DNA from 3 places in the Clostridium sp. HMP27 genome. Region 1 is predicted to be linked to each of the others. Evidence: riboswitches for the same ligand, from Rfam matches in the RefSeq annotation. Region 1 holds a riboswitch; each other region holds the start of a gene.

The links. A riboswitch is a leader RNA that binds a small molecule or an ion and turns the genes downstream of it on or off. The one in region 1 is predicted to bind S-adenosylmethionine.
Region 2: linked by a shared signal. The riboswitch ahead of DP68_RS07320 (methionine ABC transporter ATP-binding protein) and the one ahead of DP68_RS04555 (M20 family metallopeptidase) in region 1 are both predicted to bind S-adenosylmethionine.
Region 3: linked by a shared signal. The riboswitch ahead of DP68_RS10990 (Na+/H+ antiporter NhaC family protein) and the one ahead of DP68_RS04555 (M20 family metallopeptidase) in region 1 are both predicted to bind S-adenosylmethionine.

Annotation. Positions count from the first base shown of each region.
Region 1 is NZ_JMFY01000008.1:30,015-36,005, reverse strand. Features, by position in the region: gene DP68_RS04565 (methionine ABC transporter permease) at 28-708, opposite strand; gene DP68_RS04560 (methionine ABC transporter ATP-binding protein) at 656-1,735, opposite strand; SAM riboswitch class I at 1,843-1,953, opposite strand; SAM riboswitch class I at 2,278-2,388, shown strand; gene DP68_RS04555 (M20 family metallopeptidase) at 2,542-3,741, shown strand; gene arcA (arginine deiminase) at 3,837-5,060, shown strand; gene DP68_RS04545 (PHP domain-containing protein) at 5,182-5,862, shown strand; gene DP68_RS04540 (S8 family peptidase) at 5,889-5,991, opposite strand, start outside.
Region 2 is NZ_JMFY01000015.1:16,583-22,573, reverse strand. Features, by position in the region: gene DP68_RS07345 (ACT domain-containing protein) at 1-278, opposite strand, end outside; gene DP68_RS07340 (DHHA1 domain-containing protein) at 456-1,664, shown strand; gene infC (translation initiation factor IF-3) at 1,761-2,249, opposite strand; gene DP68_RS07330 (MetQ/NlpA family ABC transporter substrate-binding protein) at 2,360-3,175, opposite strand; gene DP68_RS07325 (methionine ABC transporter permease) at 3,207-3,848, opposite strand; gene DP68_RS07320 (methionine ABC transporter ATP-binding protein) at 3,852-4,808, opposite strand; SAM riboswitch class I at 4,882-4,992, opposite strand; gene DP68_RS07315 (hypothetical protein) at 5,239-5,991, shown strand, end outside.
Region 3 is NZ_JMFY01000019.1:18,401-24,391, reverse strand. Features, by position in the region: gene DP68_RS11010 (bifunctional ADP-dependent NAD(P)H-hydrate dehydratase/NAD(P)H-hydrate epimerase) at 1-298, opposite strand, end outside; gene acpS (holo-ACP synthase) at 302-670, opposite strand; gene DP68_RS11000 (DUF6514 family protein) at 864-1,217, opposite strand; gene DP68_RS10995 (EamA family transporter) at 1,649-2,545, opposite strand; gene DP68_RS10990 (Na+/H+ antiporter NhaC family protein) at 2,662-3,987, opposite strand; SAM riboswitch class I at 4,074-4,193, opposite strand; gene DP68_RS10985 (FAD-dependent oxidoreductase) at 4,687-5,877, shown strand.

The DNA of each region.
Region 1 (5,991 bases):
TTAAATTATGTTAAATATTTTATTTTGTTAATGGCTTAATTTCTTTAGTAAAAAGTCACCAAAGCTTTGTATCCCATTAACTAGGATTAGAAGAATTATTATAGTAGCTACCATTATGTCAGTTTTAAAATACTGATAGCCATATCTTATAGCAAAATCTCCAAGTCCGCCCCCTCCTACAGTTCCTGCAACAGCTGAAAACCCTATTAAGCTAACTGTTGTAATTGTTAGAGCATAAACGATACCTGGGAGCCCTTCCTTTAATAAAATCCTGTAGATTATCTCAAAAGGACTTGAACCCATGGCCTGTGCTGCCTCTATTACTCCCTTATCAATATCTAAAAGAGCTGACTCAATTTGCCTTGCCACAAATGGAACAGACCCAAGTACCAATGGAACTATGGCGCCCTTTAATCCAATTGTTGTTCCAACTATGAGTCTTGTAAAAGGTACAACTGCTGCTAAAAGTATTACGAAAGGAATTGAACGAAATATATTTATTATTTTCCCAACAGTACTATAAATTCCGTTATTCTCAAGTATATTTCCCGGCCTTGTTACCACAATAATTATTCCTATTATTATTCCTATAGCGGTTGAAATACTTCCTGCTATAACTACCATAAGTATGGTTTCGCCTAATGCCTTCATCATATCAGGAAAGAGTTCTACTACATTCGGCATAAAGGTATTCAGAAGTTCCAGCATTTTTAATCACCTCCACATAAATATCATTTTGTTTTAAATAACTCATTGATTGAATTATTCCTTCTTTAGAACCATTAAATTTGACAATTAAATTTCCTATAGGTACTTCTTGAATTATTTCAATATTACCAAATAAAATGCTTGCATCAACCTTAAACTTTCTAGAAACCTTTGAAATAAAGGCCTGGCCTGATTTCTGACCTACAAATGATATCTTTGCAATCACTTCCTCTTCAGTAAGCTCTCCTATAAAGGACTCCTTATCTAAAACCTCATAAATCTTATCATAATGAAATACTGTAGATACAAAATCCTTAGTCATTTGTGCCTTAGGATTTATAAATATCTGAAGAACATCTCCTTCTTCAATAACTTCTCCCCCCTCCATTACTGCTACCTTATGGCATATTTCTTTAACAACTTCCATTTGATGAGTAATGATAACTATTGTAAGTCGTAATTCTTCATTTATTTGTTTTAAAAGCTTTAGAATGGATCCAGTTGTCTGAGGATCTAATGCTGAAGTAGCTTCATCACATAAAAGCACCTGTGGGTCATTTGCTAGTGCTCTAGCAATGGCAACTCTTTGCTTTTGTCCTCCACTTAGCTCTCCAGGATAAACCTTTATTTTATCGCTTAATCCCACTAATTCCAAAAGGCTTTCTACCTTTTGCTTTATTTGTTCTTTAGTAAGACCTTTTCCTTTAAGAGGATAGGCTACATTTTCAAATACATTTCTACTCCTCATAAGATTAAAGTGCTGAAAAATCATACCTATCTTTTCCCTAGTTTTTCTAAGCTCCTTCGGTGATAACTTTGTGAGGTTTTTCCCATTTACAATTACCTCGCCGCAAGTAGGAGATTCAAGTAAATTAATACATCTAATTAAAGTACTTTTCCCTGCTCCACTATATCCGATAATTCCCATTATCTTGCCAGCTTCTACATGTAAGTTCACTCCCTTCACAGCCTCTATCTTATGCTCTTTAGTTTCATAGACTTTTTTAACATCCTTTAAATAAATCATTCATTTCCCTCCCCAAATAAAATAAAAAATCCTCTTTCCCAGATGAGAAAGAGGATAACTTCAATAAAAAAAGCCCCATGGAAGGACCGCTTTTAAACTATTACCTTCCCTCATCTTTCAGACTAATGTCTGCAGGATTTAGCACCTTGCTTTGCAAATAAGCATTGCTGGTTGCTGAAGCTTCATCGGGCCAGTCCCTCTGCTTCTCTAGATAAGGATCTATATTCGATTTTTAAGTTAGCATTTTCTGCTTGAGACTTATTATATTCTCATCTTTTTTAAATGTCAATAAAATTTTTTATAGAAAAATAAACTTTTTTTGCTATTCATATAATAAATATACTTTAATATATTTGGGGAAAGTATTGAAAAATAAATTATTAAATTAAACATAATTCACAAAATTTTTTATTTAATCATGTAATAATCATACATTACCGTCAATCCAACAAACATTATAAATTTGTTGACAATTCTTACTTATGCATATATAATCTTACTCAATTAATCTTTGTCATGATAAAGTTAAAAGTTAATAAGTATCCTTATCAAGAGAGACCGAGGGATTGGCCCTATGACGTCTCAGCAACCAGCAGGTATCATTAGCCTGTATGGTGCTAAATCCAACAGAAGTTTGTTCTGGTAGATGAGGGAAGGTGTTAAATTTAAATATTGCTCTTATAAGAGTTTATGTTTTAAAATCTTCTTCCATCTAGGAAGAAGATTTTTATTTTATCTAATTTTATTATCGCAAGTTTATAAAGACTAGTATCTTTATATGCTTATAAAAAGGGGGAACTATTACAATGAGTAAAATATTAAATAACTATCAAAAAAGCATTATTGATAAATTGGACAATGAAAGAGATAAATATATAAAAATAAGTCATCAAATTCATGATAATCCGGAGATAGGTAATCAAGAGTTTTTTGCATCTAGACTTCTTGCAGATACCTTGGCTGATTCAGGTTTTTCTGTAGAAAGAGCTGTAGCAGGTCATGATACTTCCTTTATAGCAAGAAAAAAATCAACAAAGCTTGGAGGTCCTACTATAGGATTTTTAGCAGAATATGATGCCTTGCCAGGACTAGGACACGCCTGTGGGCATAATATGATTGGAACAATTAGTACGGCAGCCGCTATTTCCCTTTCATGCCTTTTAGATGAAATAGGTGGAGAAGTCGTAGTCCTAGGTACTCCTGCAGAAGAAGGTGGACCAAATGGAAGTGCCAAAGCAAGTTTTGTTAATCATAATTTGCTTCAGGGTATAGATGCTTGTATGATAATTCATCCAGCAAATACAACAGGGGTAACTGGAAATTCTCTAGCTGTGGACCCACTTGATTTCGAATACATAGGCAAATCAGCCCATGCCTCAGGTTCACCTGAAAAGGGTATTAATGCCCTAGATTCGGTTATTCAGCTTTTTAACGGTATAAATGCCTTAAGGCAACATGTGCCTACGGATGTACGCATACATGGAATTATTACTCATGGTGGTGATGCCCCAAATATAGTGCCTGATTATGCAAAAGCAAGATTTTTTATTCGTGCAGCTACTAGAAAAATTTGTGATGAAGTTACCTCTAAAATTAAAAACATTGCGCAAGGTGCTGCTCTTGCCACTGGTGCGAAACTAAATATAATAGCCTTTCAAAATAAAGTTGACAACTTTCTTATCAATAAAAGTTTTGATGAACTATTTATTGAAAGTTCTAACTTGCTTGGTTTAGAAATAAGCACCAAGGCAAAAGAGGGATTAGGGTCAACAGATGCAGGAAATATAAGTCAGGTTGTTCCTACTATACATCCTCATATAAAAATTGGTGGTAATACCTTAGTAGGACATACCCCTGAATTTTGTGAAGCATCTGTTTCTAAGGAAGCCGATGAGGCATTAATTATCGGTGCAAAAGCTCTAGCAATTACTGGACTCACTTTGATTACAAATAAAGATAAATTACAAAAAATAACATCTGAATTTAATAGAATTAAATCCAATTAATCTTTAATCCATTTCTATGTAAATATAAATTAGCATAATATTTTATTGAATTGATAAACTAATGGTTAGAATAGATAATAGAAAGGATGAAGCCTATGTATTCTAACCCAAGTATTTCTGTTTACAACGAAATAGGAAAACTAAAATGTGTACTACTTCACTGCCCTGGGGAAGAAATTGAAAATATAGTGCCAGATTATTTAAGAAGACTTTTATTTGATGAAATTGCTTATTTAAAACAAGCTCGCAAAGAGCACACTGAATTTGCCAATATTTTAAAAAAAGAAGGTGTGGAGGTCCTATACTTAACAGATTTGATGGCAGAAATCTTACAATATCCACAAATCAGGCAAGAGTTTTTGACAGAGTTTATGGAGGAAGGCGGTGTAGTTACATGGGGCTTGCAAGAAGCCATTATGGAATTATTTAACCCATATTCCCCTCATGAACTTATAAGAAAATGTATATCTGGAGTACGTAAAGAGGAACTTAGGCATATTAAGCCTAAATCACTAGGCGATATGGTTAAAAATCCTTACCCATTTTATTTGGATCCTATTCCAAATCTTTATTTTCAAAGGGATCCATTTGCCTCAATTGGAAGAGGGATTTCTTTAAATGTGATGGCAAATACCACAAGGAATAGAGAAACTTTATTTGCTAAATATATCTTTAATTATCACCCTAGATTTAAAGATGTAAGCCGTTGGTACAACCGTGATAAGACACATCCTATCGAGGGTGGAGATATTTTAGTTCTTTCTGACAAAATACTAGCTATAGGTATTAGCGATAGAACAGATCCAATGGCTATTGAAAGATTATCACATAAACTCTTAGCTTCAGATGAACCCTTCGAAGTAGTTTTAGCCTTAGATATTCCAAAAGCAAGGGCATATATGCATTTAGATACTGTATTTACAATGGTAGACTATGATAAGTTTAGCATATATCCAGGAATTGAGGATCCTTTAGATGTATATAGAATAACTAGAAGCAAAAATAATGAGATAAGCATTACTTATGAATGTGATGACTTATGCGATATACTAAAAAAACATTTAAGTCTACCTGCGGTAAACTTAATTAGATGTGGAAACGGAGATCCAATTGCTGCTAGCCGAGAGCAATGGAGTGACGGAAGTAACACTTTGGCTATTTCTCCTGGGAAAGTAATTTGTTATGATCGTAATTATGTTACAAATGAAGCACTTCGCAAAAATGGCGTTGAAGTGTTAGAATTCCAATCCTATGAGTTATCACGAGGACGTGGCGGTCCAAGGTGCATGAGTATGCCTATAATTAGAGAAAAGCTATAGATAAATATTAAACTTAATATTTATAATCTATATTTTTGTTATAATATCTATGATTTCTAGTACCCTTTATTAATTCTTTTTAATACTATAAATGTATAATAATTAATTAAAGGATTTTAATATGTTTTATAAGGGTGATTTTCACATACATTCTACAGCATCCGATGGCGACCTTACTCCAAGTGAAATAGTAAGCCTTGCAAGCAATGAACATATGGATATAATATCTATCACAGACCACAATACTATATTAGGTGTTGAAGAAGCCATTGAAGCAGGTATAAAACTTGGAATTACGGTAATTCCAGGGGTTGAATTATCTTCACGTTATAAAAATAAGAGTGTTCATATTTTAGGTTACTTTAAAGATGATAGATATAAGGATAAAACCTTTGAGAGATTCCTAAACCTTGTAAAAAATCATAGAGGAAATGATGCAAAACACTTAATAAATCTACAAAGCAGTTATAATAAAAATAGCCATAGGTTATCTGTTGATGATGGAATTAAGGCGTTAAAGCTATTTGGAGCAACAGTAGTTTTAGCTCACCCCATTCTTATAAATAAGAACTGTCTTACAGAAATTATTAATATGCCATTTGATGGTATAGAAGCAAAGCATTTTACACATACACCTAGTGATATGGAATTTTTCATGAAAATAGCTATTGAAAGTGGATTATTTTATACTGCTGGTTCTGACTTTCATACAAATAAGCAAACTGATTTAAAACATGGACTAATCGGAGATATATATCTGAATTCCCGGGAAATAGATGCGTTTTTAAAGATATTGCTTTAAACTATAAAGTCGCCTAAATGGCGACTTTATATATCTTTTGGTATTCTTAAAAATATTTCACCTATATTACACTCTATACAATCTTCTTTTATTGATATATTTCTACTTCTTAGCATTGTTTCATCTAGC
Region 2 (5,991 bases), on a different contig from region 1:
ATACCTTCCTTAGCTAGCAAACTGCTGATTTTAGAAAGTATACCTATGAGTGAAAAATCTAACGGCCCCTCGATCTTTAATGCCTTCCATTCTTTTTCACATTTTATATTACTTGGGATACTTTCTTCATTACATACAATAGATAACTCATCTGCCGTTTTAGTTATTGAAAAAAATGTGCCTTTTAATCCCCAACTTGGAATAGCTTCATTAATATCTAATCTACATACCCCAAACTTATCTTTTAATAAGCTAAGTGTTAACTTATTTTCTATCATGATTTTTCAACTCCATTTCTTGTGTATCTATTATCCATATAAATATTATATGAGAACTTTATTATATATTAAAATTATAGGTTATATTTTTATATATTTCCACCAAAAGGATAAACTATAATTATACTTTGTGATAAAATAAAAGGATATTGCCACATTTTTAAGGAGTGAATACTATTGGAAAAGCTTTATTATGAAAATCCATATATGAATGAATTTACTGCTGAGATATTAAATATAGTTGAAAAAGATAATAAATATCATGTTGAATTAGATAAAACCTATTTTTATCCCGGTTCAGAAAATATGCCTTGTGATACAGGAGAAATAACTTCTATCCCTGTAATTTATGTCTATGAGAATGCTGAAAAAGTATATCATGTGCTTGAAACAAAGCCTATAAAAATTCATAAGGTGAAATGTACTATAAATTGGAGTAAAAAATATAATTGTATGCAGCATAATCTTGGAAAGGCTTTACTTTCTCATTACTTTTTAGAACTATTTAATGCAAATACAGTTAAATTTCACTATGAGGATAATTACACTTATATTGATATAGATAAGATTATTACCTTTGATGAAATCAAAAGAGTTGAGGAAATGGCTAATAAAATAGTTTTTAATAACATTAGCATCGAAAGCTTTTATGCAACAAAATCAGAGCTAAAAAAACTATCGGTTAAGAAAGTTTCCCCAAAGGGAAATGAAAAGATTAGAGTAGTTAAAATTGAAGATATTATTATAGCTCCGTATGCCGAACTACTTACAAATTCCACTATAGAGGCTCAAGTAATTAAAATTGTTAAGTGGGAAACCTTGGGAAAGAATACTCGAATAGAATTTTTATGCGGCTCACGGGCAGTTTCTGATTACATTTTAAAACATGAGTACATAAAATCTATGTTTAATTTATTAAAATGTGGTAATGAAAAAGATGCCCTAGCAAAAGTGCAAAATCTTAGAAATGAACTCAATGATGCTCTAAGTGAAAAGGGAGTCTTAAAGGCACAGGTTGCGGAATATGAAGTTAAAGAAATTTTAAATAGCTCTGAAAATATAAACGGAGTTAAGATAATTAAAAATATATTTGACAATGGCGATTTAAAGTACATAAACTTATTAGCTTCTAAATTAGTATTCTATCCTAAGACTATAGTTTTATTTGCAATAAAAACTGAAGATAAAGCTCAATTAATTTTTATGTGTTCAAAGGATTTAAAAGTTATAAGCATGAATTTACTTTTAAAGGATGCAATAACTTTAATTGATGGAAAAGGCGGTGGAAGCGACTTTTCAGCACAAGGTGGAGGAAAAGATAATAATAATTTAACTTCCTGCATTGAGTATGCCTACAAGAAAGTGTGCACCCATCTTCAGGATTAATTTCATCATAGTAAATATCAAAAAATAGCTAATCCCTAGTATCTAATAATGTTTAGACACTAGGGATTTAGTGACTATACTAAATTGCACTGCAATTTATTTTTTCGGTGCTAAAATCATAGTCATATTGTTTCCTTCAAGTTTTGCTGGTTTTTCAATAGTTCCAATTTCTCCTATTAACTCAACAAATGACTCCATAATTTTATACCCTACTTGAGTATTATTATTTTGTCTTCCTTTAAACCTAATGGAAACCTTAACTTTATCTTCATTAGTTAAAAACTTTTTAGCATTATTGGCTTTAATTTGAATGTCACCCACATCAATTGTTGGACTTAATCTTACTTCTTTAAGATTAACAACCTTTTGATTTTTTCTGTTTTCCTTTTCCTTTTTAGATTGCTCATAAAGGAATTTACTGTAGTCCATTATTCTACATACAGGTGGATTGGCATTAGGAGAAATCATAACTAAATCTAGTTCTCTCTCTTCAGCTATCATTAAAGCATCTCTTGTGCTTACAATTTTGCTTTCTTCTCCATCAATTAATCTAATTTCCTTTTCTCTAATCTGCTCGTTTAGCATAACATCCTTACTAATAATACCGCCTCCAAAATTTGATTTTATACAATATCTCTAGTATACCTTATTATTTGTCATATTACAAAGAATATATTCTAAAGGCGAATTTATTTTTAAAATGATGGAATTATTGCCCCTTTATAATTTTCTTCTATAAACTTTTTAATTTCTGGTGTGTTAATAGCCTCAACTAAAGCTTTAATATATTCTTTATCCTTATTATCTTCTTTTACTGCAATAATGTTAGCATATGGTGAATCCTTTGCTTCAATTGCTAAAGCATCTTTAGTTGGATTTAATCCTGCTGGCAGAGCATAGTTTGTATTTATTACTGCTACATCAACATCTTTTAAAGTTCTTGGAAGCTGAGCTGCTTCTAACTCTTCTATTTTTATATTTTTAGGATTTTCAGTAATATCTAATTTAGTGATTAATTCTCCTTCTTTAAACTTAGCAATTCCTTCTTTTTCAAGTAATCTTAAAGCCCTTGATCCATTTGTTGAATCATTTGGTACTGCTATTGTTGCTCCATCTTTTAAATCTTTTAAATTTTTAATTTTATCAGAGTATACTCCCATTGGTTCTAAGTGAACTTTCGCAACAGAAGCTAAATGAGTACCTTTTTCTTTATTAAATTGCTCTAAGTAAGGAATATGTTGAAAGAAGTTTGCATCTAATTCTCCTTGTTCAACTGCTGTATTTGGAATAACATAATCATCAAACACCTTGATTTCTAAAGTATAACCTTTTTTCTCTAGTATAGGTTTTACCTTTTCTAATATTTGTGCATGTGGTTCTGGAGTTGCCCCAACAACTATCTTCTTTTTCTCTGCAGGCTGAGCTGCTTCCTTATTGCCACATCCTGTTAGGCCAATTGCCCCTAAAACTACTGTACTTGCAAGTATTGCTGATAATATTCTCTTTTTCATTATAAAATGCCCCCTATTTATTAAAATATTTTTATTTGTTTACTTTTTTATATATTAAAGTTCCTATGCTTTGAAGCACTTGAACTAAAACTACTAAAACTATTACTGTAGCTATCAAAACATCATTTCTAAACATATGGTATCCATATCTTATTGCCACATATCCAAGCCCACCTGCACCAATAGCTCCTGCCATTGCCGAAAATCCTACTACACTAATTACTGTAAGAGTTATCCCCGATACAATAGAAGGAAGTGCTTCTGGCAGCATTACTTTGAATATAATTTGTGAAATACTGGCCCCAAAGGATTTTGCAGCTTCAACCACTCCTTTATCCACCTCTTTTAAAGCTGCTTCTATAATTCTTGTTACAAAAGGTGCTGAACCTATAGTCAGTGGTACAATTGCAGCAGGGGTTCCAATGGACTTTCCTACTATAAACCTTGTCACTGGTATAAGTATTACCATCAAAACTATAAAAGGAAATGATCTTAAAATGTTTATTATTGTATCTAAAATTTTATAAACTGCTTCATTTGGCTTTAATCCATCTTTAGCTGTTATTATCATTATAATTGCTGGTATAAATCCTATTAATACTGCTAAAGCTGTAGAAATTAAAACCATGATTAAAGTTTCACCTAAAGCTGGAAGTAATATTTGAGTTACCATACTTTATAGCACCTCCCAATGTACATTTTTTTTATCTAGATAAGAAGTAACTTGATTCTTCTTATCTTCTGTAGTATTAATTACAAGGCTTCCAAGTACTATTCCATTAAACTTCTCAAGTTTTCCCCAAACAATGGACACGTCTATGTTAAGTTCTCTAGCCATAGCTGTTATTACAGAACTCTTACTTATCTCCTTTGGGAAGAATAACTTTATATTTATCCCCTCTTCTGGCAATATCTCTTCTTCTCCCAAAAGATTTTCTAAATCTTTACTTGGATTTAGGAATACTTCTTCTACCTTTCCAGATTGAATTAATTTTCCACCTTCCATTAATGCAACTTTTGAGCAAGCTTCTTTTATAACCTCCATTTGATGAGTTACTATTACAATTGTTATGCCTAATTTATTATTTATCTCTCTTAATAATTCTAAAATGGACTTTGTTGTCTTAGGGTCTAATGCTGAAGTAGCTTCATCACATAATAAAACTTCCGGATTAAGAGTTAATGCTCTTGCAATTGCCACCCTTTGCTTCTGTCCTCCACTTAGCTCCTTTGGCATACTTTGAGCCTTATCCTCTAATCCTACAAGAGATAAAAGTTCTCTTACTCTTTTATTTATATCTTCCTTACTATATTTCCAGGTTTCCATAGGAAGAGCTATATTTTGCCACACATTTTTTCTATTTAACAAACTGAAATTTTGAAATATCATACCTATGTTTTTTCTAAACTCTCTAAGTTCTCTTTCTTTAAGCTCTTTTACTTCTTTGTTATTTACTATTACGTTTCCTGAATCATAACCTTCAAGTCCATTTATACATCTTAAAAGTGTTGATTTCCCTGCCCCACTGTGTCCTACAATTCCATATATTTCTCCCTTTTCTATAGTAATACTTACATTTTGCAAAACCTGATCTTCTCCAAAAAACTTATTAACATTATTTATTTCAATCATTGCTGCACCCCCTACTATCTAATAAAAAAATAAAGACCTAAGGATAACCTTAGGTCTGAAAAGATCCCGTCTACCCTCATCTCTCAGCTTACGCTGCAGGATTTAGCACCTTATATATATCACAATAATATATATTGGTTGCCGGGTTTCATCGGGCCAGTCCCTCCACCACTCTTGATAAGTCCTATTCGCTTTTATTGTTTTTTATTATATTACCATAGTCAAAGGTTGTCAATAACTTTTTTTTCTAATGATTCTGTAAAATGTGACATTATCAATTCTCCATCATATATTATAGTACAAGCTTGGGATGTTATCTTAATTTTATATGGAAACATCTCAATGAATTGGGATGTGCTGATTTGCAACGAAATCAAAGATTTCTACAAATCATGTAAATCATGCATAACTCATATAAGGAGTGATGTTTATGAATAGATTTGAAAAAATAACACCTTTTAATGGTTTTTATGAAGACCGTAATTTAGGACATCAGAATAATTATGCCTGGGCTATGGGGGAATTAGGCGATTATATATATGTTGGGGTAGGAAAAAATATAGTTTATACAGTTTTAAGATTCGTCTTTAATCTACCTGAACAATATATACCCGAAGTATTTATCCCAAGGCCTTCCATAAACCCAGGAGCTGAAATTTGGCGCTATAACAAAGATGGATCTGAAAATTGGACACAAGTTTATAAGTCTAATCCTCAAGATGGCATAGGCGATTTTAGATATATGATTAACTTCACTACAGCATCAGGAAAAAAAGTATTATTAGCTGCTGCTAATTCATTCTCGTCTGCAGTCAAAATGTTAATGTCCGAAGATGGTGAAAACTGGGAGGACGTAAGTGATGGTCTTACAGAAGGCGACACAGCAAGAGCCATGGTAGAGCATAACGGAAGAATGTATTTAGGCGTAATGAAAGGACTTGGCGGAAGTTTAGAGACTATTTTATATGAAACAAACGAACCTGAAAATGGGTGGACACGAGTTCAAATAGGAACAGGAGCAAATAATCCTCGTGGAGAAATTGCTTCAATGGAAAGCTTTAATAATCATCTTTATATTGGTACGGCTCCTCCTGGAGGATTTGAAGTTTGGAGAACTAATAGAGTATCCCCTATAGAGGATGATTGGAAACTTGTTGTAGATAAAGGTGCTGGTGAAGCCTTA
Region 3 (5,991 bases), on a different contig from region 1:
CCATGTTTAAAAGTATATTATAATTAATTTGAGAGTCTCCTGAAATTCCCCGCTCTCCTCCTAACAAAAATACACCTACATCTTTTCCTATTACATGAAGATGTCTGGCTACTGCTAGCCCATCTCCACCATTGTTTCCCTTGCCACATATAATCGAGCAATTCTGCACATTCTCAATATCAATATTTTTTACAACTTTAAGTGCAGCATTTTCCATAAGCACTATGCTAGGTATTTTTAAAACTTCTATGGAGTATTTATCAATTTTCCTCATAACTTCTGCAGTACCTATTCTCATATATTAATACACCTCCAAAACTGCATAGGCTATAGCATTTTCTCTACTATGAGATATTGATACATGGAGCTTATATGGCTCTTTTACAAGTTCTTTTGCACCTCCATGTAAAAATGCTACAGGTGCTCCAAGTTCATCACGAAGAATCTCTATATCCTTTAAGGAAAATTTTCTAAATCCAGTTCCTAACGCTTTTGCTATGGCTTCCTTTGCAGCAAAATTACCTGCAACCACCTCTGACAGTAAATTCCTTGATCTAAAGTAATCAATTTCTCTTTGTGTAAATATCTTATATATAAAATTATTATTTTTCATTACGGCATTCTTTATTCTATATATTTCAATTATGTCTATGCCCGTTCCCCCTATCATATTTGTCACCGCCTTTTTATATAAAAATAAAATAGAGATATATATCTCTATTTTATCATTAATTCTATATTAATTAATCCCCATAATAAATCCTATAATAAAATAATCAAATTTAAATTTTATATTTATGTTATCTGTCCACAACCATTTTTTTATTTCTGCTTCCTGGCTGTTGGCCTCTAGTTTTTTATTATTAGTTAGTTGCTATTTCTCTTAATACGTTATCAAAATCACTAATATACTCGTCTACATAATCCCCTGCTATATCTATAAGATGTATCGGTGACACAGTGTTGTCGTGCAGCACTTTCAAAAGGCTATGTACTTTATGTCTTTGAGGACTTATATTCTTTATATAATCTCTTTCTATATTTACTATATTTCCCTCTACCTTATCCTGTCTTTCTATTTCTATTCCATAGGATTGTACTTCTATTAGTTCATCTCCATAATTAAGATTAAATTTATCCTTTATCAATCTATAAAAATAAGTCTTTTCCATATCTTCTCCTTGATGAATTTTTGATAAATTTTCAACTATTATCATAATTCATTTCCCTCCACTCGCTAAGTTATATTAATATAATAACATTTAAGATGAAAGAAACCTGTCATTTTATGAACCATGGTTTGGACAAGTTATTTTCCTAATATGACAAAGAAGGTAAAAAACACTTCCTAATAGTGAATACTTATCCATGCAATGGGAATAACTGTATTTTTCTGGATTTTTTCATGTCGAATTATAGTGTAAATTAAGTTAATTTCTACTTTAAATTTTTTATGTAATATTTTACATTTGAGTATTATAATAGATTTAAAACTTACATTAAACCCCTGTTTGTTATTAATTATGTAATTATTACATTGATTTACTCTAATAAAATAATAGCAGCAGCTATAAAGAATAGTACAACTCTTACACTTGTTAGCAATATATTACTTTTAATAAGTTTAAGTATAACATATATCAGACGCCTATTTTTTTACATTAGATAAAATTATAATAGCACTTATAACAGACACTATTCCTAACCATTCTACAACGCCAAGTGGAACTCTTAGCCACAGTACGGATAAAACCGCAGCGGATAAAGGTTCCATAGAGGATAATACGCTTGCTTCTGTTGGCTGTATATATTTTAAACTTTCCAAGTAGCAATAAAAAGCAACAAGGGTGCCAAATAATACTACAAACATAACAGCAACCATAGAATTAATGGACCATTGTCCCACAAAGTTCCAGGGCTGATGGATAAAACTAAAAGCTACTCCACCAATAAGCATACTCCATCCAACTATAAGTGTAGATCTCCATTTACCAAGTAATTCATGGGGATATAACGTGTAAAAAGCTGATGTAAAAGCTGAACCAATTCCCCACAATAATGCTAATTTAGAAATAGATATGGTGTAGATATTTCCTTTTGTAATTATAAGGAATGTTCCTAACATGGCAAAGATAATAGCTAAGCTTTGCCTTATACTTGGAACTTTTTTAGTCCTAATAGCTAAATAGCAAGTAATTATCACCGGTGATAGGTATTGTAGTATAGTTGCTGTTGCTGCATTGCCATGTTTAATGGCAGCAAAGTATGTATATTGTACACCTAACATTCCAATAACACTAAAAATTATAAGACTGTAACAGTTATGTTTAGATTTCCAAATCTTCCATATGTCTTGTTTTTCTCTTATGATTGCGTATGTTAACAAAATTATTCCTGATACTAATAAACGAATTACAACAAGCCACTCAGGGCTAAACCCCTTTTGTTGAAACAAATATTGAGCAGCAGTACCTGATATTCCCCACAGCATAGCTCCTATGATAACAAGCAGTAATCCTTTTGTTCTTGATTGAAGTTTTATCATTTTCCATCCACCCCACTATGTTATTTTCCCATATTCTATATTATATTAGAAATTAAAAGAGTGCAAAATTCAATATAATTTTGCACTCAAAGTAATAACTTAGTTCTAATTATCAATTAAATTACTTTTTTTAGAGCCCCTGCCTCCATATTCTTTATCTTAGGGAATCCTAATGCTATTGCAATAACTGCAGATATCCCAATTAAATATGGATAGTACAAATACTTCATTATTAAAAATGGTGAAATGCCTGCAATACCTGATGCAACTAATAACTGTGCTCCATATGGTATAACTCCTTGAGCAAAGCATGAAAAAGTATCTAGTAGACTAGCTGTTTTTTGTGGCTCTATATTATATTTTGAAGATATACTTTTTGCTAAAGGTCCTGTAGTTACTATAGCTATAGTATTGTTAGCAGTACATGCATCTACTAAAGTAACTAAAAGTCCTATAGCAAGCTCGGCACCCTTTCTCGATTTTACCTTGCTTGTTATAAAATGAAGTAAGAAATCTATACCTCCATTGTGTTTAATAAGTTCTACAGTTCCTCCAATTACAAGTGATACTATCACTAGTTCTGACATACCTGCTATTCCCTTTGCTATAGACTGAAGAAAAGCTATAACTCCCATAGATCCAGTAGCAATTCCTACTATACCTGAAAGCGCCACTCCACCCACTAAAACTAAAATTACATTTACACCTAAAAGTGCTGCTATAAGTACAGATAAATAAGGAAGTACCTTTACAATACTATACTGATAGTTTCCAGATAAAGTAGCATTATTACCTGATGTAATTACTGCAAATATCACTGCTGTAATAATTGCCGCTGGGAGTACTATAAAGAAGTTAGTTTTAAACTTGTCCCTCATTTCGCACCCTTGAGTTCTAGTAGCTGCAATTGTTGTATCAGAAATCATTGATAAATTATCGCCAAACATTGCTCCACCAATTACTGATCCTAGCACTAAAGCCACTGATATTCCAGTCTTATCAGCTACTCCTACAGCCATCGGAGATAGTGCAACTATTGTTCCTACAGAAGTTCCTATAGAAGTGGATATAAAGCATCCAATTATAAATATCCCTGAAATTAAAATATTACTTGGAAGCACTTTAAGTCCTAAGTTAACAGTAGATTCTACTGCTCCCATATCTTTTGCAACTTGTGCAAAGGCTCCTGCTAAGATAAATATTAAGCACATAAGTACAATATTTAAATCCCCTGCTCCCTTGCAAAATATTTCAACTTTGTCATTTATACTTTCTTTTTTATTCATAAGTAACGCTACCACTGCAGCAATCAAAAACGGAACAGTAACAGGCATAGCATAAAAATCATTAGTAACTAATGCTATTGATAAATATATCGCTACAAAAACTATTAGTGGTAGTAATGCTGTCGCCTTACCTTTTCTTTCAACTGAATTATTCATTTAATATCCTCCCATAATGACTATTTAAAATTAATTTACAAAATAAAAAAACCCCTTGCCGACAGACACAAGAAGTTACACTTCTCCCCTTATCTGTCAGGTATTCACCTGCTGGATTTAGCACCTTCAAAACAAACGTATTAAAACAAATGTATCTGGGTTGCCGGGCTTCATGGGGCCAGTCCCTCCGCCACTCTTGATAAGAAGTTCCTATTAAATTTTAAGGATAGTTTATCATCAAACTAATCTATTGTCAATCCTTTAAAAATTACCACATTTTAAGATAATGTTGATATATAGTATGGAATTTTTATTTAGGAAAGCTTCACTTCGTAAAAAAGCTCTAATATTTCTGATGTTAAACCACCTAAGCCTTCTAAACTCACTATCGTTCAGACAGTAGAAGACTCTTAACGGTGTTTTGACATCAGAAATAAAGAGCTTTTAATGCTTGTTCAATGCTTTCTACAATGCAAATCCCATACTATAATATTTAACATTAAAAATGTAAGTAGCCCTGCTAAAGGAAGAAATTTCACCTTAGTGAAATTTCAATAATGACTAGTAACTATTCAGTATTAACCATCAATTAAACTTTTATCACAAAATTCTTTCAAGTTTACTTTCTTAATCATTATCTGATAATTATTAGTGTATAATAATCTTAGGGTTAAAATTAAACTATGGGGAGCTGAGCATATGAACAATAAAGCTAATGGTACAACTTTTATTATTATTGGAAATGGCGCTGCTGGATTTTATGCTGCAGATGCTATAAGGCAGAAAAATTCAAAAGCCTACATAACAATGATTTCAGAGGAAAGTTATTATAGCTATTATAGACCTTCTCTTTCTGAATATCTTGCTAATGAGATTCCTGATAAAAAATTATATTTAAAAAATAAAAATTGGTTTGAAGAGAATAGTATAAACTTAAAACTAAATACTAAAGTAGAGAGTATTCTGACCAAAGAAAATAAGATAGTTTTATCTGATGGCTCTTGTTTAAATTACGATAAACTTATACTTGCAAATGGTGCACGTAACTTCATCCCACCAACTGCTGGTACTGACAAAAATGGAGTATTTTCCTTAAGAACAATAAATGATGCAGATAAAATAATAAGTTATGCAAAAGATTGTAAAAAAGCTGTAGTTATGGGTGGCGGTCTATTGGGGCTTGAGGCTGCATGGGAATTACAAAATTTAGGACTTGATGTAACTGTAGTGGAATTTTTCCAAAGACTTTTACCTAGACAATTAGATGAAGAAGGTGCTGAAATTTTTAAGAATCAAATTAGTAATTGCGGCATTAATGTAATTCTTGGTGACTCCCTAGTTGAAATACTCGGAAATGATAATGTAACTAATATAAAACTAAAAAGTGGCACTATCCTTGATACAGACATGGTATTATTTTCTGTTGGAATAAGAGCAAACAAAGAATTGGCTGAAAAGTGTGGAATAAAGACCGATAAATCTGTAGTAGTAAATGAAAAAATGGAAACTAACATACCTGATATATATGCTTGCGGAGATGTAGCAGAATTAAACGGTAGAAACTATGGCATTTGGCCTGCTGCTGTTCAAATGGGCAAAGTTGCCGGTATAAATGCCTCTGGAGATGAGTTAATATTTAAAGATTTTGTTTCATCTACAATTTTCTCCTCAATGGATACAAATCTTTTTTCCTCCGGATATTTTGATGATGAATGTGATGTTTTATCTTATAATAATGAAGATAATCAGATATATAAAAAGCTTTTCTTTAAAGATAATAAACTAGTTGGATGTATACTTCTTAGGGATACCTCCTTATCTATAAAAATAGTAAAGGGGATTAGGGAGGGCTATTCTAAGGAAAAGATTATTTCATTAGGTTTAATATAAAAATTCTGTAAGAGCTCTTTACTAAAGCATCTAACTTTAAAACACTTTTAAGAATCTTAGGCTGTCTTAGCAACATCTAATGTAAAAAACTTAGGTGTTTTAAAGTTAGAAATA